Regions from separate parts of the Brevundimonas sp. DW-iso22 genome, predicted to be linked through region 3. Evidence: predicted binding sites of a transcription regulator. Region 3 holds the regulator's gene; each other region holds the start of a gene.
The links. The regulator LexA, encoded in region 3, represses DNA repair genes until DNA is damaged. The targets are predictions, from matches to a motif close to ATGTTCNCNANNTGTTCT.
Positions count from the first base shown of each region.

Region 1: the regulator LexA is predicted to act here: its motif matches at 5,356-5,373, upstream of uvrA (excinuclease ABC subunit UvrA).
Region 2: the regulator LexA is predicted to act here: its motif matches at 3,595-3,612, upstream of AC4PRM_RS03935 (ImuA family protein).

Region 1 is NZ_JBZXEB010000006.1:299,106-306,910, forward strand. It holds gene trmFO (methylenetetrahydrofolate--tRNA-(uracil(54)-C(5))-methyltransferase (FADH(2)-oxidizing) TrmFO) at 1-379, opposite strand, end outside; gene AC4PRM_RS12105 (hypothetical protein) at 504-1,349, shown strand; gene AC4PRM_RS12110 (CPBP family intramembrane glutamic endopeptidase) at 1,377-2,327, shown strand; gene uvrA (excinuclease ABC subunit UvrA) at 2,324-5,275, opposite strand; gene AC4PRM_RS12120 (hypothetical protein) at 5,435-5,893, shown strand; gene AC4PRM_RS12125 (hypothetical protein) at 5,905-6,633, shown strand; gene AC4PRM_RS12130 (hypothetical protein) at 6,707-6,847, shown strand; gene AC4PRM_RS12135 (ABC-F family ATP-binding cassette domain-containing protein) at 6,813-7,805, shown strand, end outside.
Region 2 is NZ_JBZXEB010000003.1:74,634-82,438, forward strand. It holds gene AC4PRM_RS03925 (error-prone DNA polymerase) at 1-1,329, opposite strand, end outside; gene AC4PRM_RS03930 (Y-family DNA polymerase) at 1,326-2,912, opposite strand; gene AC4PRM_RS03935 (ImuA family protein) at 2,797-3,591, opposite strand; tRNA gene AC4PRM_RS03940 (tRNA-Arg) at 3,803-3,879, opposite strand; gene AC4PRM_RS03945 (gamma-glutamyltransferase family protein) at 4,039-5,808, shown strand; gene AC4PRM_RS03950 (lipid A-modifier LpxR family protein) at 5,903-6,787, opposite strand; gene AC4PRM_RS03955 (ribonucleoside-diphosphate reductase subunit alpha) at 6,945-7,805, opposite strand, start outside.
Region 3 is NZ_JBZXEB010000006.1:200,572-208,376, reverse strand. It holds gene AC4PRM_RS11650 (peptidylprolyl isomerase) at 1-1,524, shown strand, start outside; gene trpE (anthranilate synthase component I) at 1,521-3,035, shown strand; gene AC4PRM_RS11640 (hypothetical protein) at 3,032-3,220, opposite strand; gene AC4PRM_RS11635 (anthranilate synthase component II) at 3,324-3,914, shown strand; gene trpD (anthranilate phosphoribosyltransferase) at 3,917-4,951, shown strand; gene trpC (indole-3-glycerol phosphate synthase TrpC) at 4,948-5,754, shown strand; gene lexA (transcriptional repressor LexA) at 5,846-6,535, shown strand; gene AC4PRM_RS11615 (ComEC/Rec2 family competence protein) at 6,532-7,805, opposite strand, start outside.

The DNA of each region.
Region 1 (7,805 bases), 99 kb from region 3:
CCTCGCGCACGATGGTGACCAGAGGGTGGGACTGAAGTTTTGTCGTCACGGCCTGGGAGAAGGCGTCGCGGTCGACGGCCAGGGCACCGCCCGCGGGCACCTGATTGATGTCGCCGCAGGCCATGATGATGGAATCGAGCGCGCGCATTTCGGCATGCAGCAGGCCGACGGCGTTGTGCTCCCAGTCGTCGGAGCGGAAGGAGTTGGAACAGACCAGCTCGGCCAGGCCATCGGTGTGGTGGGCGTCGGTCTTGACGCCGGGCACGCCGCGCATCTCGTGCAGGATGACGGGCACGCCCGCCTGGGCGATCTGCCAGGCGGCCTCGGACCCGGCCAGGCCGCCGCCGATGACATGGATGGATTGTGGAGAAACCGTCATGAAGCGGCTTCTAGCGGTGCGGGGTCGGGTTCGCTAGGCTGGGGCGACAACGGGGACGATACCTATGGCATTTTCAGCGACCGACGCAGCATTCGAGGGCTTCCGGGTCGTCAGGCGCGCGCCTATGAGCCTAGTTTTCTGGGCGCTGTTCTATGTGGTGGTAATGGCGGCGGCCTTCGCGGTGATGGGGCCGTCGCTGGCCAGCGCGATGGCGGCAGCGGAGCGGCTGGAACAGGTCGGAACCCCGACGATCGACGACTTCATGCCGATCCTGAACTCCTTCGGACTGGTGTTCAGCATCCTGTTGCCGGTCAGTCTGCTGTCCAGCGCGGTGATGTCTGCGGCCATCGCGCGGTCGGTGCTTTATCCGACGCAGAAGGCACTGGGCTATCTGAGGTTCGGGGCGGATGAGTTGCGGGTGCTGGCCGTCTCGGTGGCCCTGGGGATCATCTTCATCGTGCTGATGGGCCTGATCTGGGGCATGACGTTCGCCCTGGGGGCCGCCGCCGTGAACACGCCGGTCCTGTGGCTGATCGTCGTGGTCTTCTTCCTTGTGGCCTGGGCGGCCTTCATCTGGCTGCTAGTGCGGCTCAGCCTGGCGGTGCCGATGACGCTGGCCGAGAAGCGGATCGTGCTGTTCGACTCATTCAGTCTGACCAAGCGTCATTTCTGGCCGCTGGTCGGGATGGCGATCATCGCGGGTGTCATGAGCTTCGTCGTCAGCATGCTGGGCTCGCTGATCTTCCTGCCGATCCAGATGACGACGGGCGGGATGGAGACGCTGGCGACCGTCGAGGGACTGAACCTGTTCGGCATGTTGCAGCAGGCCTGGCCCGCCATTCTGGCGTATGTGGTTATCAACGCGGTCATCTCTGCGCTGCAGGTGGCGGTGATCTATGCGCCGTTCTCGGCGGCCTACCGCGACATTGCTGGGCGGACGGGGACGGGACTGGCCGAGACCTTCGGCTGATTGTTCAGGACGAACAGGGGGGACGTCATGAAGGGACTGGAACTCTACGCACCGCGCGATCCACATCATCGGCGGACGTGGACGCTGGCTGCGATCGTGCTGGCGCTGGCGTTCATCATCGGCGGGCAGTTGCTGGGGATCATCCCGGCGCTGATGACGGGTTTCATCGGCTCTGACGGGGCGACGGATCGCTGGGACCAGCTCGCCTACATTCTGTTCGCGACCTTCGGCTGCGGAGCCGTGCTGGTCTTCCTGTGGATCCGGTTCTTCGAGCGGCGGCCGCTGGCGACGATCGGGTTCAATGCCGATGGGTTGAAGCGGTTCGGGCGCGGCTATGCGATCGGGCTGGGGTTCCTGCTGGCGGCGGTCGGGATCATCTGGGCTCTGGGCGGCTATTCGGTCGAGGCGGGCGGGGCGTTCCAGAGCGCGGCCGTCGGGGCGGCGCTGGTGCCGATCGTCGTGCTGCTGCTGGGCTTCATCGTCCAGGGATCGACGGAGGAGATCTTCTTTCGCGGATGGCTGATGCAGTTGATCGCGTCCCGGCATGGGCTGTGGCTGGCGATCGTGATCAACTCCGTGCTGTTCGGCCTGATGCACGGGGCGAACATTCCGCCGTCCAGGGAGCTGTTCATGGGCCTGCTGAACATCGTCTTGTTCGGCGTCTTCATCAGCCTGTACGCCGCGCGCGAGGGTTCGCTGTGGGGCGTGTGCGGCTGGCATGCGGCGTGGAACTGGCTGCTGGGGCTGGGCTTCGGGCTGGAGGTGTCCGGCCAGGCCATCGATACGACGCCGTTGATCGTCGATCTGACGACGCGCACCGAGGTGCCGTGGTGGGTCACGGGTGCCGCCTTCGGCCCTGAGGGCAGCGTGGTTGTCACCGCCCTGCTGCTGGTCGGATCGGCGGTGCTGCTGGTGCGCGGGCGGACGCGGGATCATGGGGTGATGGGCGACCCCGCACAGGCCAGGACATTCGACTAGGCCTCGGCCTTCGCCTTCGCTCGCGTCTTCCTTGCCGGAGGTTTCGGAGTGGGCGCGCCCAGCGCCGCTACCCGCGCATTGCGGCGCGTCTCGTGCCGCTCCAGCACGTCCTTGAGGTAACGGCCCGTCCAGCTGGCAGGATTGGCCGCGACCTGTTCCGGGGTCCCGACCGCGACGATTTCGCCGCCGCCGTCGCCGCCTTCGGGGCCGAAGTCCAGCAGGTAATCGGCGACCTTGATGACATCCAGATTATGCTCGATCACGACGATGGTGTTGCCATTTTCGACCAATTCCTGAAGCACCTCCAGCAGTTTGCGGATGTCTTCGAAATGCAGGCCGGTCGTGGGTTCGTCGAGGATGTACAGGGTCTTGCCGGTCGCCCGTTTGGACAGTTCCTTTGACAGCTTGACTCGCTGGGCCTCGCCACCCGACAGGGTCGTCGCCGACTGGCCGACCTGGACATAGCCCAGGCCAACACGCTCCAGCGTCAGCATCTTGTCGCGGATCGACGGCACGGCGTTGAAGAATCGTGCGGCCTCCTCGACCGTCATGTCGAGGACGTCGGATATGCTCTTGCCCTTGAAGACGATTTCCAGCGTCTCGCGGTTGTAGCGTTTGCCCTTGCAGACGTCGCAGGTGACGTAGACGTCGGGCAAGAAGTGCATCTCAATCTTGATCAGGCCGTCGCCCTGACAGGCCTCGCAGCGGCCACCCTTCACGTTGAAGCTGAACCGGCCAGGGCCGTAGCCGCGCGCCTTGGACTCCGGCAATCCGGCGTACCAGTCGCGGATCGGGCCAAAGGCACCGGTGTAGGTCGCCGGGTTGGAACGCGGAGTGCGACCGATCGGGCTCTGGTCGATGTCGATGACCTTGTCAAAATGCTCCAGCCCCTCGATCCGGTCGAAGGGGGCGGGGGCGTCCGAGGCGTTGTGCAGCCGGCGGGCGGCGGCCTTGTAGAGGGTCTCGATGGTGAAGGTCGACTTGCCGCCGCCGGACACGCCGGTGACGCAGGTGAACAGGCCGACGGGGATTTCGCCCGTCACGGTCTTCAGATTATTGCCGGTCGCGCCGCTGATCTTCAGCATCTTCTTGCGGTTGATCGGTCGGCGACCGTCGGCCGGAATCTCGATCTCGCGTTCGCCGGACAGATACTTTCCGGTCAGGGAGTTCGGATTGGCCAAGACCTCCTGAGGCGTGCCTTCGGCGCAGATGGTGCCGCCGTGGACCCCGGCGGCAGGGCCCATGTCGATGACATAGTCGGCGGTCATGATCGCCTCCTCGTCATGCTCGACGACGAGGACGGAATTGCCGAGGTCGCGCAGGCCACGCAGGCTTTCCAGCAGGCGGGTGTTGTCGCGCTGATGCAGGCCGATGGAGGGTTCGTCGAGGACGTAGAGGACGCCGGTCAGGCCCGAGCCGATCTGGGACGCCAGGCGGATGCGCTGGCTCTCGCCGCCCGACAGGGTGCCGGATGAGCGCGACAGGCTGAGGTAGTCCAGGCCGACATTGTTGAGGAACCGCAGCCGGTCGGTGATTTCCTTCAGGATGCGGCGACCGATCTCGACCTGTTTCTCGGTCAGGGTTTCTTCAAGGGTAGAGAACCACAGATAGGCCTTGGAGATCGACAGCCAGCTGATCTCGGCGATGTCGGAGCCGCCGACCTTGACCGCCAGGGCCTCGGGCTTCAGGCGCTTGCCGCCGCAGGCGTCGCAGGGGGTTTCGGACTGATAGCGGCCCAGTTCCTCGCGCACCCAGGCGCTGTCGGTCTCGCGCCAGCGGCGTTCCAGATTGGGCAGCACACCCTCGAAGGCCTTTACCGTCTCGTATTTGCGGGCGTTGTCGTCATAGACGAACTTGACCTTTTCGCCGCCCGAGCCGCGCAGGATGACGGCCTGCGCCTTGTCTGGCAGGTCGCGCCAGGGCTTGTCCATCGAGAAGCCGAAGTGCTGGGCCAGCGATTGCAGGGTCTGGGTATAGAGGGGCGAGGGGCCGCGCGACCAGGGCGAGACTGCGCCCTTGTGCAAGCTTTTGTCGCGGTCGGGGATGACCAGATCGGCGTCGAACGCCAGCTTGACGCCCAGGCCGTCGCAGGTAGGACACGCCCCGAACGGATTGTTGAACGAGAACAGCCGCGGCTCGATCTCGCTGATCGTAAAGCCGGAAACCGGGCAGGCGAACTTTTCGGAGAATAGCAGGCGGCGCGGTTCTTCGCCCTCAGGCGCGCTCGCCCACTCGGCCACGGCGATACCGTCGGCGAGGTTCAGGGCGGTCTGGATGGAGTCGGCGTAGCGGGGTTCGAGGCCGGCTTTGGTGACGATCCGGTCTACGACGATGTCGATGTCGTGCTTGAATTTCTTGTCCAGCGTAGGCGCGTCCTCGATGGCGTAGAATTCGCCGTCTATCTTGAGCCGCTGATAGCCGGAGCGTTGCCATTCGGCGATCTCCTTGCGGTATTCGCCCTTGCGACCCCGCACGACGGGGGCCAGCAAAAGGATGCGCTCGCCGTCGGGCAGGGCGGTCAGCTTGTCGACCATCATCGAAACGGTCTGGCTTTCGATCGGCAGGCCGGTCGCAGGCGAGTAGGGCACGCCCACGCGGGCCCAGAGCAGGCGCATATAGTCGTGGATCTCCGTCACCGTGCCGACGGTCGAGCGCGGGTTCTTGGACGTGGTCTTCTGTTCGATGGAAATGGCCGGCGACAGGCCCTCGATCAGGTCCACGTCCGGCTTACCCATCAGTTCCAGGAACTGGCGGGCGTAGGCCGACAGGCTCTCGACATAGCGCCGCTGACCCTCGGCATAGATGGTGTCGAACGCCAGCGAGGATTTGCCGGACCCCGACAGGCCGGTCATGACGACCAGCTTCTCACGCGGGATGTCGACGTCCACGCCCTTGAGATTGTGCTCGCGGGCACCGCGCACGCGGATGAAATTGTGCTTTTCAGTCATGAGGTCCGAGAGAACGCGGGAGGCTGTGCCTGTGTCCAGGGCGACAGCGCTATATGGGGATCGATTTGCGGATTTCAGCAAGAACAATATAGGAACAAGAGGGGGCTGTTGCCAATACGATCATCAAATGCGCTAGGCTTCAGCCATGGGAGGACGCCGATGAATCTATCTTATCTTGCCATGGTGCCGGTGGCATTTTTGGCGGTAGCCTGCTCCGCCCCGGTACTGACAGCCAATGAAGCGTTGGCAACCGAAGCGCGCGATGCCTATGCCGACCTCGTCGAGGGTCGTGACGACGCGCTTGTGGCACGTCTGTCGTCGGCCAATTCAGAGGCAGACGTGAGAGCCCAACTGCCGATGCTCAGAACGTTCGCTCCCGAGGGAACGCCACCCCCGCCGACGACGACGGGATGGCAATCCAACATGACAACGTCGGGCCAGCGCTACGCCCTGGGCCAAGTTTACGAATACCCTGATCGAAGTGTGATGGCCCAGACCGTCTTTCTCAAAGAGGAAGGGGTATGGAAGATCGAGAGCTTCAACATTAATGCCCGGATGAAGCCGACTGGGGGCAGTACGAAAGAAGGCGACGAATTGCTGACCGTGGTTGCGGAATGAGACCGGTGAGGTTGGTTTTTCTGTTGAGTGTTGCGTCCAGCCTGGTGTTGGCAATTTCGGCCTGCACCAAGACGACAGAGGACTATGCCGCCGAGGTGGATCGCAACGCCGAGCGGGACGTGGTCCTGAAGACGCTGCAGGAGACCGATACGACCTTCTACGGCCAGATCCGGGACCGGGCGGCGGGGCGGCTTGCGGCGGGCGAGAGCGAGGCCGAGGTGCTGGAGGCGATGCAGGCCGAAATGCGGGCCTATGGCCTGCGGCAGGCCCCGTATGTCGCGGCGGCACCGGGCGGTGCCGTAGTCGAGGTGATGCAGGCCGAGAAGGCGCTGATCGAGCATCTGCAGGCGACCGATGTCGACACCTGTGCCCAGTTCGCCATGGCGGGCCTGCCGGCCGGATATCAGGCAGACGCCCGGACCAAACCCCTGATCGATCGTGCGGCGACGGCGCGGCTGGTGGCGGGACAGTCAGGGAGGGCCTCACCCGTGACCCGTGAGGACCCCGGCCAGGCCGATTTCGTCGCCGTCTATGAGACCATGGTGGCGGGTGGGGTGGACGAGGCGCTGGGCCAGCAGTTCTTCGGCACCGGCCTGATGAGCGCACCGCCACGGACGCAGTGCGATGTGACCGCCGCCTTTTACAGCGCCGTCGTCGCCCAGCCTCCGGCGCGGGCGGAGGCGGTGTCGGCCTTCATCATCAAGACGGTGGCCAAGCAGATGGCCCCTGCGGGCGGTTGACGCAGGGGTTGCGCGACGCGGCGCGAACCGCCATCCTCATCGCCTGAGTGTTTTTGCAGGAGCTTCGACGATCATGATCAGCGCTTTGGAAATCGGTCTCGCCCTTTCCGTTGTCGCCTCGCTCGTGGTCGCCTATGTCTCGCTCCAGCCCAAACCCAAGCCTGTCCGCATCCGCGTTCGTGACGCTGGATCGCGTCGCCGCCCGAACGCCTGACGGACACACGCTTTTCAACAATCTGAGCCTGGCCCTCGGCCGGGAGCGCACCGGAGTGGTGGGCCGCAACGGCGCGGGTAAGACCACGCTTTTGCGCCTTGTCGTGGGTCTGGATGATCCCATCGAGGGGCGCGTCTCACGCGCAGGTAGCGTGGGGTGGCTGCCGCAGGTCACGACGGTGAACCCGACAGAAACGGTGGCAGAGGCGCTGGGTGTTGCAAAGCCGCTGGCGGTGCTTTCACGGATCCTGGCGGGTCGCGGTTCTGCACAGGACCTCGACGCTGCGGACTGGGGTCTGGAGACGTGGATCACAGAGGCTTTGGTGCAGGTCGGGCTGGTGGATCTGGACATGGCGCGACGGGTTGGGACGCTGAGTGGCGGCGAACATACGCGGTTGCGCCTTGCGGCCCTGTTGCTGGATGCGCCTGACCTGCTGGTGCTTGATGAGCCGACCAATCATCTGGACGCCGAGGGTCGGGCCTTGGTCTCGGGTGTTCTGGAACGGTGGCCGGGTGGCGTGCTGGTGGTCAGTCATGACCGCGATTTGCTGCGCCGGATGGACCGGATCGTGGAGCTGTCATCGCTGGGAGCGCGCGTCTATGGCGGCGACTATGATCTTTACGCCGAGCGCAAGGCGGCGGAACGGGCAGCAGCGGTGCAGGCCCTGGAGACGGCGACGCGGGATGTGGATCGTGCCGCGCGCGAGGGTCAGCTGGCGCGTGAACGGAAGGCCAGACGCGACCGGGCAAACAAGGTGGCGAGGGCTGGCAGTTCAGACCCCAAGATCCTGCTGGATGCCCGTGCCGAACGAGCCGAGCGGAGCGGGGGTCGGCTGAACCTTCTGGTCGAGCGGCAAGTGTCGGAGGCGAATGCTGTCCGAGCGGAGGCGGAGCAGGCGGTCGAGCGGACCCGCGAGCTGTCGATCTCGCTACCATCGTCGGGTCTGGCCAGCGACAGG
Region 2 (7,805 bases), on a different contig from region 3:
GCCATAGCGCTCGTAGATGTGCTGGATAATTTCCTCGCGCCGCTCGTGCTCGAAATCCACATCTATGTCGGGCGGCTCTCCTCGGTGGTCTGACAGAAAGCGTTCGAACAACAGGTCGTTCTCGGCCGGGTCCACGCAGGTGATGCCCAGCACATAACAGACCGCCGAGTTCGCAGCAGACCCTCGCCCCTGGCACAGGATTCCCTTGGAATTAGAGAACCGCACGATGTCGTGGATGGTCAGGAAATAAGGCGCAAAATTCTGAGCCTGGATGAAGGCCAGTTCCTTGTGCAACAGGTCGACGACCTTGTCTGGAATGCCGTCGGCATACCGGGTTTGGGCATGCCTCCAAGTCAGTTCCTCCAGATACTCCTGCGATGAACGACCTGGCGGCGTCGGTTCCTGCGGATAATTGTAGGTCAGGTCTTTCAGGTCGAACCGGGCGCGGGCCAGCAGAACTTGCGTCTGTTCCAGGGCCTCGGGCGCATCCCCAAATAACCGGTTCATCTCGGCAGGGGTTTTAAGGTGTCGTTCCGCATTGGCCAGCAGCCGTCGCCCCGCCGCCTCGACCGTTACCCCCTCTCGGATACAGGTCAGCAAGTCCTGAAGATCGCGCTCCGACGGATCGTGATAAAGCACGTCGTTAACCGCCAGCAGGGGTACATCGGCCGCCTGAGCCATCGCCTTTAACCGCGCCAGACGACGCCGATCGTCGCCCTGTCGCAGCATCGCCGCAGCCAGCCAGATCGAACCGGGCGACGCCGCCTCCAGCCGTTTCAGGATGGTTGGCAAGCCCTCCAGCCGACGCTCTGGCATGACGATTAGCAGCAACCCCTCCGAATCGGCCAGAAGGTCAGCCAAGCCGATATCGCACTGGCCCTTCACAGCACGGCGGTTGCCCAAGGTCAGCAACCGCGTCAGCCGCCCCCACCCCGCCCGATCTTCGGGATAAGCGACGATGTCGGGTGCCCCGTCGTTGAAGGCCAGTCGTGTACCCGTCAGCAGGCGAAAATCCTGTGCCCGCGCCTTTACCAGGTCTGATAGGGCCGGATCATTCATGGTGTCCTCGACGAAGATGGTCTCGCCCGGCCCGCCACCGTCGCGGACTTTCTCGGGTGGCGACAATCCCTCCTCTCGCAGAGTATTAAGCGCGCTCCAGGCTCGAACGACACCCGCCACCGTATTCCTGTCCGCCAGACCCATACCGGTGTGGCCCCGCAGGATCGCGCTCAAAACCAGCGACTTGGGATGCGAGGCACCACGTAGAAACGAAAAGTTGCTCGCTGCCGCCAGCTCTGCATAGGCGGTGGAAGAAGTGACGTCCGTCATGCGAACAGACCGTGGATATACCAGCGCGGTTCGGGAACCTCGCCATACAAGCCTGCACGAAACAGCCAGAATCGCCGCCCCTCATGGTCCTCGACGCGGTAGTAATCCCGCGTGCGATGTCCCGGCCGACGCCACCATTCGCCGCCGATGCGTTCGGGACCTTCTGCGTGTGCAACCTGATGCGTGACTCGCCGCCAGCGAAACCGTGCCGGAGGTCCATCAGGAGCCAGAGCGATGGTTTCGATCGGCTGGGGTGAATCGAACATTTGCAACGGGCGTTGAGGCGGGGATTCTGGATCGCGCGCGGGCCAGGTGGTCTCGCCCCGGCGACGCCCAGCCCAGACCAGACGCGTGGCGCGTTCAGGCAGATGCGACTCCACCGGTTCGAACCGGCTAACCGCTTCTGGCCCCAGACGCGCTGTTAGTCGGTCGATCAGCCGGTCCAAGTTTTCGGCACCCGTCCCATTGCGATCTGGCGGCTTGGCTTCGAGCCTCGTCTGCGTTGACGCCATAGCTTGGGTGACAGGAACCGAGAGGCGCAACTGGTCGAACCCGAAGCCGGAGTCGAGCGGACTGGCCAGAGCCGCCAGCCTTTCCTTGAACAGCCGCATCACCCCGGTGGCGTCGCGCGTCGCCTGCCCGGTTCGCACTGTGATCCGCCGGGTCGCCCCATCGATGCGGAAAAAGGCCACCGCGAACGCCCGCCCGCCCTGCCGCCGCTGGTCCAGCCAGGCCATGGCCTCGATCAGCAAGTCACCGATCACCGCCTCGACATCAGAAGTCTGGGTGATCGGCTCGAACAGGATGCGATCAACGACGCAGGCCGGGGGCGGCCGCAGCGGCGTGATCCGCACGTCCTCCCGGCCCAGGATACGCGCCAGCCGTACCGGCAGGTCGGTCCCGAACCGCGCGGCCAGTGAGGCGGTCGGGCGGTCGTCCAGATCGCCCAAGGTTCGCAGGCCCGCCCGATTCAGGGCCTGATGCTCCCTCTCGTCCAGCTCCAAGGCTGCGATCGGCAAGGCTCGGACGGCTGCCGCGTCCTGACCGCCTTCAAGGATTCCTCCCCGTCCGAACCGGGCCAGGGCTCGCGCGGCCGGGGGCGTGCCGGCCAGGGCCGTGCGGACGCTCAGGCCGATGAGAGCGGCGCGCATTTCCACCGCCCGGACCAGCCCGGCCTCATTGCCGAACAGATGGGTGCAGCCGGTGACGTCCAGGATCAGGGCGTCGTCGCCATCGATCGCCGCCATCGGCGTGAACCGCCCGAAATCCTCAAGTACCTGAGTCAACAGGGCCGCATCGGCGTCGGGCCGATGCACGACCGTGCGCAGGGCGGGCGTCCGCGCCTGGGCGTCGGCCAGGGTCATGCCGCGCGTCAGTCCCAGGGCGCAGGCTTCCAGGTTCAGGGCGGCGAGCCGCAGGGCGCCCCGGACCTTTTCGACCAGAACGACGGCGTCTGGCGGGGCGCGTTCACCCGGTTCGGCGAAACCCTGTCGCGCTTCCTCCCGACCCAACCGATCCGACGACAGGAACGGAAACCAGACGGCCAGATAGCGGCGCGGGCTCTGCAAATGCGCGAGTCTCACGATCCCACTCCAGCGTCCATTTGGCGGGGGCGGCCCCCTGTCGGCTGCGGGTCAGGGCGGCGACAAAGGCGGGGCGGCCGGGAGCCCCGGCCTCCAGCGCCGTCGACAGGGCCGCGCGCACCGACCAGCGGGTCTCGGCCGCGCTGGGCAAAGCCGCCGCCGCCGCTCGGACCAGGAACGCTGTGCTTCGCCCCGCCCGTGACGCCAGAGCCAGACGCCGACTGGCAGTCAGGGTCATGGCCTTGGCTTCGCCCCAACCGCTCATCAGCACGGCTCCGACAGCCCCACTCTTCAAGGCCTCCTCGCCCGCAGCCAGCATGGCCGTAGCGTCTCGTACTCGCACGATCAGCACGTTCTCGGGTCGCAAGCCCCACTCGTGCAGCCCCGGCCCATGCAGGGCCCCCGCTTCTTGGCAAGCCAATGCCTGAACCACCCAGGCCAGGGGCCTCTCCGTTGTCGCACGAGACGCCAGACCCAGCGCAAAGGCATTGGCGGCCACAGCATCGGCGGCGGTTTCGGCATGAATGTCGTGGAGGCAGAAGAGGCAAGGTCCGGGGTCCAGATACGCATCGACACGATCCATCCCGAGCGTGAATCGTCCCGGCTCGGGCCCGGTCTCATGATGAGACAGCTTGGCCAAGCGGGATTTCAACTGCTCGATCTGAAGGGCCGAAGACAACGCATGTTCCTGTTATGTTCCTACATATGCCTCTCTCTCGATATGGAGAGTCAAGAGCCAAAAACTTGGCGCGCAAGCACCAGACCCAAATCGAGGCCTGGTCGTTTTGTAATTTCAGGAAATTAAGCGAGCGGCGGTCGGTTCGCTGCAAGCCGACCACATAAGCAGCCTACTGATCAGCACGGGTAAGCTGCTGCTATTTATCAGAAAATGGCGCGCCCGGAACGATTCGAACGTCCGACCCTCAGATTCGTAGTCTGATGCTCTATCCAGCTGAGCTACGGGCGCGCATGGCCGCGAACGGCGAGGCGGCTTCCTAGCGGAGGTGGGGGCAGGGGGCAAGGGGTTTAGCGCGGTTTTCGCGGCAAGTTTCGATCGGGGGTTTCTAAGCCGAGGCGCAGGCGTCAAGTTGAGACGAACCTCCCCGGTCGTCTTCGCGAGTGCCTGATGCCATCCTCCCTTTCCCGCCTGGCCAGACCTCTGGCTGTCGCAGCCCTGACACTGGCTCTTGTGGCCTGTGCGAGCGACACGGGACAATGGATTCAGAACGGGGCGACACGGGTTCCGGCCGCAGACGCCCCGTCTGTCCCGACCATGCCTCAGGCGCGCGGGCCGTTTGTGTCGGCGGCCAATCCGCTGGCGGTCGAGGCGGGGATGAAGATCCTGCGCGAGGGCGGCTCGGCCGTCGATGCGGCGGTGGCGGTGCAGGCGGTGCTGGGGCTGGTCGAGCCGCAATCATCGGGTCTGGGCGGTGGGGCCTTCATGATGGTGTTCGACGCGGAGACGGGCGAGGTCACCAGCTATGACGGGCGCGAAACGGCCCCGGCGGCGGCGACGCCGGAGCTGTTCTATGAGAATGGCCAGCCGTTGGGCTTCGGGGACGCCGTGCTGAGCGGTCGATCGACGGGCGCGCCGGGCGTGGTGGCGATGTTAGGCATGGCGCAGGCCGAGCATGGAACCCTGCCGTGGAGCACCCTGTTCGGTGACGCCGAGCGGCTGGCGCGCGAGGGCTTTGTGGTCAGTCCGCGACTGGCCGGCATGATCGCCCAGCCGCGTGGCCAGGCGCGGTCGCGCTGGGCCAATGCCTATTTTACGAAACCGGATGGCCAGCGGCTGGTCGCGGGCGATGTGCTGCAGAACCCGGCCTATGCCCAGACGGTGGCCGAACTGGCGGCGGGTGGGCCTGAGGTCTTCTATCGTGGTCGCATTGCGGAGGAGATTGCCGCCACCCTCGCCGAGGGGCCGCGCCCGGGGGCGCTGACGACGGCGGACATCGCAGCGTATCAGCCGATCGAACGCGGGGCCCTGTGCCGCCCTTACCGGGTCTATGTGGTCTGTGTGCCGCCGCCGCCGTCCAGTGGGGTGGCGATCCTGCAACTGCTGGCCATGGCGGAGCGTACACCGGCGATCGATGGCGGGGCGGAGGATGCCGACGCCTGGGTCGCCTTCGCCCAGCTTCAGCGGGTGATGTATGCCGACCGCGATCGCTACGTCGGCGACCCAGCCTTCGTCGGTGTGCCGGTGCAGGGGTTGCTGGACGAAGGCTATGTGGCCGAGCGCGCGTCGCTGGCGGCAGGTCTGACGGGCGCGGCCGAGGCAGGCACCCCGCCGGGCGGCGTCTTCGCCGGGCCCGATGCCACGCGCGAACCGGCTGGCACCTCGCATTTCGTCGTCGTGGACGCAGCGGGCAATGCGGTCAGCATGACCACGACGGTCGAGAGCATCTTCGGCTCGGGCAGGATGGCGGCGGGCTTCTTTCTGAACAATCAGCTGACGGACTTCTCGTTCGAGCCGCTGCGCGAAGACGGCCAGCCCGCGGCCAATGCGGTGGCGGCGGGCAAGCGACCGCGCTCGTCCATGTCGCCGGTGATCATCCTGGATCAGCACGGCCGTCTGATCGGGGCGCTGGGATCGCCCGGCGGCTCGTCGATCCTGGCCTATAATGCCAAGGCGCTGATCGCCGGGCTGGACTGGGGCCTGCCGGTCCAGGCGGCGTTCGACCTGCCCAATCTGGTGGCCAAGGGCGATGGGTTTGGGGCGGACACCGAGCGGTTCCCGGCGGCTGTGCGCGAGGGGATGGCCGCTGAGGGCGTCGTCATCCGCCCCAACGCCAGCGAGAACTCCGGCCTGCACGGCGGGCTATGGCGGCAGAGTGCGGACGGCTGGAGCTGGGACGGCGGGGCAGACGACCGGCGGGAAGGGGTGGCGAAGTTTTAGGGATGAGGGATGAGGGATCAGGGAAGACAAGCAGGACTCCGAGCCTTCGGCTATCTGCCCTGGTCCCTGGTCCCTAGTCCCTAAAACCTGACCCCTACTCCGGCTTGATCGACAACTGAAATGCGATCACGCCTTCGGACACATCGGTATCGACGCCATGGCCGGCGCGAAATCCTTCGGTCTCGATCTCGCGGTAAATCAGGCCGACGGAGCTCTGGACCGCCCCTTTTCGCATGGCCACGCCGATGGAGGCGTCGCCCAGGAAGTTGCCGCTGTCGTGGCTGACGCCCGAGCGGGCATAGTCGCCATCGCGCGTGCGGGCGAAATTGTATCCGACGGCCCGGCCCGATCCGGCGGCATAGACATACCAGCGCGGGCGCTCGCCAAAGGCCTCGGTGCCATCGGGCACCAGGCGATCCAGATTGCGTCCGACACGCAGGGTCGCCCCCGCCTCGGTCGAATTGCCCCGGCTGCCGACGCCGACGCCGACATGGGGCGTCAAGGTGACGTCCAGTCCCGAGCCCGTCTGGCCCAGCGTCTCGGTCCAGCCGCGAACATAGGAGACGTCGTAATGTTCGGTGTCCCAGCCCGCGCGGTCCAGCGGCCCAGGCGGCACGGGCGCGCCATCGGCCCGGCGGATGGAGCCTTCGGTGCGCAGGCGCAGCCGGTCGTCGAAGCCGCCACCCGAGAACCATACGTCGCGTTCCGCCACCGCCCGCGGTTCGGCACGATCGGCACGCGAGACGCTGGCGACCCAGCGTGGCTCGATATCGGTGATGGGGGCGTCGAAGGCGGCGACGGATCCGTCGCGCTCCAGTCGGGTCAGAAGATCGGAGACCGTGACGGGCCGGTCCGCGCCGTCGGCAAAGGGATCGGCCAGCCGGACGGCCTCCTGAGCCGTAGCAACGGTCGCCACGCCCGCGCAGGCCATAGCCAAAAGCGCAGCGGTTGTTACTGAAATGGCCGTCGTTTTCAGCATCAACGGGACCCTCCCCAGTCCGTCAACGCCTCGACCCTGCACCAAAGGGCCCCGCGCGCCAATAGACTTCTCTCGCCACATATCAGGCGGTCGAACGTCGGGGATGTGGCAGGGTTCCTCTGCGACCGTCGTTCGACGGTCGTAGAGGTTGGTCAGCCTACTGGCAGGCCAGGCACTCGTCGTAGTCGGTGCGGGCGGCGCTGAAGAGGTCCGGCTGGTTGGGATCGACCTCGGCCTCGACCTTGTCGGCGGCGCCGGCGAAGGACGCGCGCTGAACCGACTTGGAGCGCAGGTAGTAGAGCGACTTCACGCCCTTCTCCCAGGCCTGCCAGTGCAGCATGTGCAGGTCCCATTTGTTGACGTCGCCCGGGATGAACAGGTTGATCGACTGGGCCTGGCAGATTTCCGGCGAGCGGTCGGCCGACAGTTCCACGATCCAGCGCTGGTCCAGTTCGAAGGCGGTCTTGAAGATGCCCTTCTCGTCCTCGTCCAGGTCGTCAAGATGCTGGACGGAGCCTTCGTTCTCGAGGATCGAGTTCCAGACGGCCTCGGTATTGATGCCCTTGCCGTCCAGCAGACGCTCCAGATAGGGGTTCTTGACCGCGAACGAGCCGGACAGGGTCTTGTGGGTATAGATGTTGGCCGGGATCGGCTCGATGCCCGCGCTGGTGCCGCCGCAGATGATGCTGATCGAGGCGGTCGGGGCGATGGCCAGCTTGTGGCTGAACCGCTCCATCACGCCGCGCTCTTCGGCATCCAGGCAGGGGCCCTTTTCTTCGGCCAGCAGGCGGCTGGCCTTGTCGGCCTCGCGGCGCAGATGTTTGAACAGGCGCATGTTCCACGACTTGGCCATGGCGCTTTCGAAAGCGACGCCCTGGCCTTGGAGGAAGGAGTGGAAGCCCATCAGGCCCAGGCCGACCGAGCGCTCGCGCTTGGCCGAATAGACGGCGGCGGCCATTTCGGGCGGGGCGCGGGTGATGAAGTCCTCCAGGACATTGTCCAGGAAGCGCATGATGTC
Region 3 (7,805 bases):
ATGCTGCAGCAGAATAATCTGACCCCGGCCATGTTCGAGCAGGAACAGCGCGACGTTTACACCCAGCGTCATATCGGTGCCGCCATGGGGGCCGGGGCCCGCCTGCCGCGCGTGTATGCCGCCGTCCTGGCCAATCAATCGCTGGCCACTCGTGACGCGCGCTGGTTCACCGTCACCCAGGCCATGGCCGGGACAGCCGGGACGCCGACCGACGCCCAACTGACCGCATTCATGGCTGAGAATGCCGCCCAGATTCGTAATCCGGAGTTCCGCAGCGGCACCGTTATCCTGTTCGACAATGCCGCCGATGCCTCTGCCGGGGTGACCGAGGAACGCATCGCCGAACGCTACCGCCTGCGGCAGGAGAGCCTGGCTCAGCCCGAGCGCCGGACGTTCACCACATTGACCGCTCCGAACCGCGAGACAGCGCAGCGCATCTCTGCAGCACTCAAGTCCGGACAGACGCCGCAAGCCGTCGCCCAGGCCAACAATCTTCAGCCTGCCGACTATGCCGAAACGCCGCGCAGCGCTGTGGGCGACCCGGCCGTTGCCGCCGCTGTCTTTGGCCTGGCCGTCGATCAGGTGTCCGACCCCGTCCAGGCTCGTGTCGGCTTTGTGGTTGCCAAAGTCACAGCCATAACCGAGGGCCGCCCGGTCACCCTGGCCGACGTCCGTCCCCAGATCGTCGAGGAGCTTCAGGCTGAGGCCGTACGCGCCGGCATCTTTCGCCGCGTCCAGGCCTATGAGGCGGCTCGAGGCGAGGGCACGTCAGTCGATGATGCTGTAACTCAGGTCGGGGCTCGCGCCCTGCCGGTTCAACTGGTGAGCCAAGACGGTCGCTTCCAGAACGGCTCCCAGTTCAATGGCCCGCCACGGATCCTCGAATCCATGTGGTCCCTGTCCAAAGGCGCAGCCAGCGAGGTCATCGACGCCGGCAACAGCCAGTATTTCGTCGTCCGCCTCGACGAGGTCGTGCCTGCGGCCTTGCCGCCTCTGGCTGAAATCCGCGAGCCCCTCGCCCAGCAATGGGTGCTGCGTGAGAACGCCCGCCTGCTGACTGACCGCTCCAACGCCCTCGCTGCCCGGGTTCGCGGAGGCGAGGACATCGCCGCCGTCGCCGCTTCGGTCGGGGCGCAGGTCCAGACGCGAACCGGCCTGTCGCGCGAATCCCAGGAAGAGGTAGGCCCCGGCGTCTTCCGCGGTGCCTTCACAACCGCCAAGGGCGAGGTGTTCACAGGCCAGCAGACCAACGACAGCTTCGTTATTGGCCGAACCGACGCAATCAATGCCCCGTCCGCGACCGTGGCCGCACCGCTGGCACAGCAGATTGGTCCGCAACTGGGCCAGGAGAACATGAACGGTGTCCTCCAGACTCTCCTGAAAGCGGCCGCAACCCGTACCGAAGTCGGATTCGATGAGCCTGCGGCCCGCGTCGCCCTGGGGCTGCCGGAAACCGCTCCCGCCACTCCGGCAGGCGCGACCCCGGGCGCAGCGACGGCCCCCTCCCCCGCCCCGGCGCAATGACGACAGGCTTCGCGGAGATCCGGTTCGACGATTTCGCGGCAGGCTGGGCCGATAGACGCCCGCAAGTCGTCACGCGTCGGCTGGTCGACGATCTGGAGACGCCGGTCTCGGCCTTTCTGAAGGTCGGGCATGGGCGAACCCACGCCTTTCTTCTGGAATCGGTCGAGGGCGGTGCCGTCAACGGCCGCTATTCGATCATCACCCGTGAGCCTGACGTCGTCTGGCGCTGTCGGGATGGTCAGGCCGAAGTGGCGCGAGGCGCTGCGATCGACACGGCGTCCTTTGTTCAAGAACCGCAGGACGCCCTGACATCCCTACGCACACTGATGGGCGCATCACGATTCACCCTGCCCGACGGCCTCCCCCCCATGGCCGCCGGACTGTTCGGTGTCTTCGGCTATGACATGGTACGGCTGCTGGAGCCCTTGGGCGAGGCCAATCCCGACCCGCTGAACCTGCCCGATGCGGTTCTGACACGCCCGACACTGGTCGCAGTGTTCGATTCCGTCAGCCACGAGATCGTCCTGGTCGCCGCCGCCTATCCCGATGGCGGCGAGGATGCCGAAGCGGCGTGGCAACAGGCGACAGCTCGACTCGACGCCTTCGAGCGCGACCTGCGCACCCCCTTGCCCGCCATTCCCGCTGCCGTGCCCGCCGAGATCGCGTCGTTTGCATCGCCGGTCGATGGCGCGGGCTTCAGCGACCTGGTCGCCAGGGCCAAGAACTACATCGCGGCAGGCGACATCTTTCAGGTCGTGCTAAGCCACCGTTTCTCGGCCCCGTGGGACGGCGATCCGTTTGCCTTCTATCGGTCACTGCGTCGTCGGAACCCGTCGCCCTATCTGTTCTATCTGAACTTCGGTGACTTCCAGCTGGCCGGGTCCAGCCCGGAAATCCTTGTCCGGCTGAAGGATGGTCGCGTCACCATCCGCCCACTGGCCGGTACCCGCCCGCGCGGCGAAACTCCAGTGATCGACCGCGCGCTGGAAGCCGAACTGCTGGCTGATCCCAAGGAGCGCGCCGAACATCTGATGCTGCTGGATCTGGGTCGCAATGACGTGGGCCGCGTTTCGGCCCCCGGCACGGTCGAGGTCATCGAGAGCTTCCGCATCGAACGCTACAGCTCGGTCATGCACATCGTCTCGGAAGTTCAGGGCGCGGCCGACCCCTCGCTGGACGCCGTCGACACCCTGCTGGCCGCCCTGCCCGCAGGCACCCTGTCGGGTGCGCCAAAGGTGCGGGCCATGGAAATCATCGACGAGTTGGAAACGACCAAGCGCGGCGTCGGCTATGGCGGAGGCGTGGGCTACATCTCGGCGGGGGGCGAGGCGGACATCTGCATCGTCCTGCGCACCGCCCTGTTCACCGATGGCCAGATATTCGTGCAGGCAGGCGCGGGCGTCGTGGCCGACAGCGATCCGGCCGCCGAATATGCCGAGACCCGCGCCAAGGCCAACGCCCCGATGCGGGCCGCCGAGGACGCGTGGCGCTACCCGTTCGGCAATCGCTAGCGGGTCTGGCTGATCTCGTCGGGGGCAGGAAAGCTGACACCGGCGCCCAGCACCATCACCCCGGCCATGGCCACCGCCGACACCGCAGCCAAGGCGGCGGCGGCCAGGGTGGCGTAGGCGCTGCCCGTCGAGACAGGCTGGATCGTCAGCAGCAATCGCACCTTGTCGAAGTCTGTCGGCGTCACGGGCTCCTCCATCGAGTGTCCCGAAATCGGACAGAACCGGTTAATGCGCCCTTACTGTCGCGGCACCTTGGCCTCAGCGCCCTCAGCCCCTAGAACCGCCCGCATGATCCTGGTCGTCGATAACTACGACAGCTTTACCTACAACCTCGTCCACTACCTCGCGGAGTTGGGCGCGGAGACGCGCGTCGTGCGCAACGACGACCTGACGGCAGCCGAGGCCTGGGCCTTGAAGCCGGAGGCCGTCCTGCTGTCGCCTGGTCCCTGCACGCCTAACGAAGCCGGCATCTGCCTGGCTCTACTGGACACCGCGCCGCTGGACATGCCGATCTTTGGCGTCTGCCTGGGCCACCAGGCGATGGGCCAGGCGTTCGGCGGCGACGTGATCCGCGCCAAGGCCCTGATGCACGGCAAGACCTCGCCCATGCTGCATGAGGGCAAGAGCGTGTTCGCGGGCCTGCCCTCGCCATTCACCGCGACCCGCTACCACTCGCTGGCGGTGAAACGCGAGACCTTGCCCGATGTGCTGGAGGTCACCGCCTGGACCGCAGACGGCGAGATCATGGGCCTGGCCCACAGGACGCGCCCGATCCACGGCGTTCAGTTCCATCCCGAATCGATCGCTACCGAGCATGGCCACGACCTGCTGGCCAATTTCCTGGACCTGGCCAACGTCAAGCGCCGGGCGATGGTCTGAGCATGGCCGACAATGTGAAGGGCTTGCTAGCAAAGCTGGTCGACGGCCGTGTGCTGTCCAGTGAGGAGGCGCATGCCTTCTTCGCGGCCTGCCTGCGGGGCGAGCCGACCCCGGCCCAGGTCGCCGCGGCCGTCACCGCCCTGCGTATTCGGGGCGAGACGGTGGATGAGATAGCCGCTTTCGCCACCGCCATGCGCGACGCAGCCCTGACGCTGGATCATCCCTACGACGTCATCGACACCTGCGGCACGGGTGGCGACGGCCAGCACACCTTCAACATCTCGACCGCCGCCGCTTTGGTGCTGGCGGGTGCAGGCCTGAAGGTCGCCAAGCACGGGAACCGGGCGCTCAGTTCCAAATCCGGATCGTCGGATGTGCTGTCTGTGCTGGGCGTTAACCTGGCCGCGACACCCGCCCAGCAACTGCGGGCGCTGGAGACGGCTGGCATCGCCTTCCTGTTCGCCCCGACCTATCACGGGGCCATGCGACATGTCGGGCCCGTGCGGGCCGAGATCGGGTTCCGCACCGTTTTCAACCTGTTGGGACCGCTGTCCAATCCGGCGGGCGCCAAACGCCAGGTCATGGGCGTCTACGACCCACGCCTGCTGGAGCCGCTGGCTGAGGTACTGGGCCGTCTGGGGGCCACCCGCGCCTGGACCGTCCACGGGCAGGGCCTCGACGAACTGACCACCACGGGCCCTACCGAGGTGGCGGAATGGAAGGACGGCACCGTGCGCCGCTTCACCGTCACCCCCCAGGACGCAGGCCTGCCGCTGGCGTCCATCAACGACATTCGCGGCGGCGATGCAGAGGTCAACGCCGCCGCCCTGACCGCCCTGCTGGCGGGTGAGCGCGGACCCTACCGCGATATCGTCCTGCTCAACGCGGCCGCCGCTCTGGTGGTGGGCGAGCGGGCCGACAATCTGGCCCAGGGCGTCGATCAGGCCGCCCGCGTCATCGACGACGGCCATGCGGCACAGGCCCTCGCGGCCCTGGTGGCCGCCACCAATACCCCGATCGAGGACGACCCGGCATGACGGACATTCTCAGCCAGATCGCCGCCTACAAGCGCGAAGAGGTTTCCACCCGCAAGGCCCTCACCTCCCAGTCCGCCATCGAAGCCCTTGCTGCGGCCGCCTCGGCCTCGCGCGGCTTTCGTGCCGCGCTGGAACGGCATGTCGAGGACACCGGCCGGCCCGCCCTGATCGCCGAGATCAAGAAGGCCAGCCCGTCCAAGGGACTGATTCGCGCCGACTTCGACCCGCCCGCCCTGGCGCGTGCCTATGAACGTGGCGGTGCCAACTGCCTGTCGGTCCTGACCGATGGGCCCAGCTTTCAGGGTGACGACGCCTTCCTGGGCCAGGCGCGCGACGCCACCGCCCTGCCCTGCTTGCGCAAGGATTTCCTCGTCGATCCGTGGCAGGTGGCCGAGAGCCGGGCGCTGGGGGCTGACTGTATCCTGATCATCCTGGCCATGATCGACGATGCCCTCGCAGCAGACCTGCTAGCCGAGGCCGAGCGGTTCGGCATGGACGCCCTGATCGAGACCCATGACGAGGCCGAAATGGCCCGCGCCTGCATGCTTGTTGCAGATCGGGGCGACGCCCTGGTCGGCATCAATAACCGGTCGCTGCGCACCTTCGAGGTCGATCTGGAGACGACCGCCCGCCTGGCCATGCTCAGCCCCGTCCGCGCCCTGCTGGTCGCCGAAAGCGGCATCTTCACCGCCGACGACATGGCCACTGTTTCGGAGGCGCATGCGCAGGCCGCCCTGGTGGGCGAAAGCCTGATGCGTCAGCCGGACGTCGAGGCGGCGACGCGGGCTTTAATGGCGGCCTGAAACTCGCCTTCTGCCGTTAAGTTGACATTAGGCAAGAACACTTACAGAACATCGCCAACGGTTCACGCCTTGTTCTGGACGATTCGACGCCATGCTCACGCGCAAACAGCACGAACTTCTGATGTTCATTCATGAGCGGATTCAGGAAACGGGCGTCTCGCCCTCCTTCGACGAAATGAAGGAGGCGCTGGATCTGGCGTCCAAGTCGGGCATCCATCGCCTGATCACGGCGCTGGAAGAGCGGGGCTTCATCCGCCGCCTGGCGCACCGGGCGCGGGCTCTGGAAGTGACCAAACTGCCGGATCAGGCCGCGACCGGCGGTCGTGCCGTCCGCGCGCCCTTCCGTCCGGGCGTGATCGAGGGTGGTCGCACCTCGGCCGCCGAGCCCGCCAACGACACGCGCGAACTGTCCCTGATGGGCAAGATTGCCGCCGGCACGCCCATTGCCGCCATCGAGCACGAAACCGCCCGCTATCCGGTGCCGGAATCCATGCTGGGGGCCGGCGAGCACTACATTCTGGAGATCGAGGGCGATTCCATGATCGAGGCCGGCATTCTGAACGGCGATATGGTCATCATCAAGAAGTCCGACAGCGCCAACTCCGGCGAGATCGTCGTCGCCTTGGTCGAGGGCGAGGAAGCCACGCTGAAACGCCTTCGCAAGAAGGGCGGATCCATCGCGCTGGAACCGGCCAACCGCAACTATGAAACCCGCATCTTCGGCCCCGATCAGGTCGAGGTGCAGGGCAAGCTGGTTGGCCTGCTGCGCCAGTATCACTAGGCCCCGTCGGCGGCATCCGCATCGCCGAACCGGCTCCACGGGCGGTCGCCCCTGACGTCTGACGTCCAGACCCCTCGCCAGCCACTGGCTGACGCCGCGTCACGCCACAACTCCACCGCTCCCCCCCGCGCATAATCGGTGCCGTCCAGGATAAGTGTGTCAGAGCATTCGGCTGGCAACGTCGGAACTGAGGAACGCACCGACACGACCTCAGCCGCAGCGCAAAGGCTGGACAACTGCCCGTCCGACGGAGCCTTCTTGCCCCACCAGACGGCGACCGGACCGGCTTTGGCCGTGTCGGGGGCACAGGAAAACCGCGTGCAGGTCCAGCCCTCGCCCTGTCGCTCGACCGGCTCGAGCCCGCGCCTGCGGCTCCAGACATCCACCGCGAACTGGCGGATACCGGGGCGAGTGACAACGGCCTGATCCTCTCGCACGAAGGCCGCCTGTGTGCCGCCGTCTCCGATCCAGAGGTCTGGCGTGGGCGCTCTTGGCCAGATCATGACGGCCATGGCCAGCGGCAGGCCCAACCATCGCAACGGCCCGCGCCAGAGACAGCAGAACAGTACACCGAGGAAGGCGATGGGCAGGACATAGTCCGGCGCGCTGGCCACGGTCTTCACTGCGCCGGGCAGACCCGCCGTCCACGCCCCGATCGCAAGCATCAGTCCAATCCCCTGCCCCGCCAGCCACAGGAAGGGCGCGCCCAGCCCCACCGGCTCCAGCAAGGCCCCCAGCGCCAGCGCCGGCATGATCAGGAAATCCGACAGCGGGGCCGTCGCCAGATTGGCCACCAGCCCGTACATAGCTGTGCGGTTGAAATGCTGCATGGCGAATGGGCCGGTCGCCGCCCCGGCTACCAGACTGGCCATGACCGCCGCCGCCACCCAGACGCCGGTCTGCTGAACGATCCGGATGGGCCAGGGCACCGAGATTTCATGTGGCCGTCGTGGCCAGACCTCCACCAGAGCGACCAGAGCGGCCGTTGCGGCGAACGACATCTGGAACCCCGGCGTGACGATGGCCTCGGGCTGCAGCAGCAGGACGACGAAGGCCGCCACCGCCAGCGCATGCATGGTGATCGCCTGTCGATCCAGCAGAATGGCGATGAAGGCGATGGAGGCCGTGATCGCGGCCCGCTCCGCCGGTGGCGGATGACCCGACACGACCAGATAGGTCCCCACCGCGATCAGCCCGCCCCAGGCCGCCACCTTCTTGCCGGAGACCCTCAGAGCCAGCCACGGCCAGCAGGCCACCAGAAACCGCACCA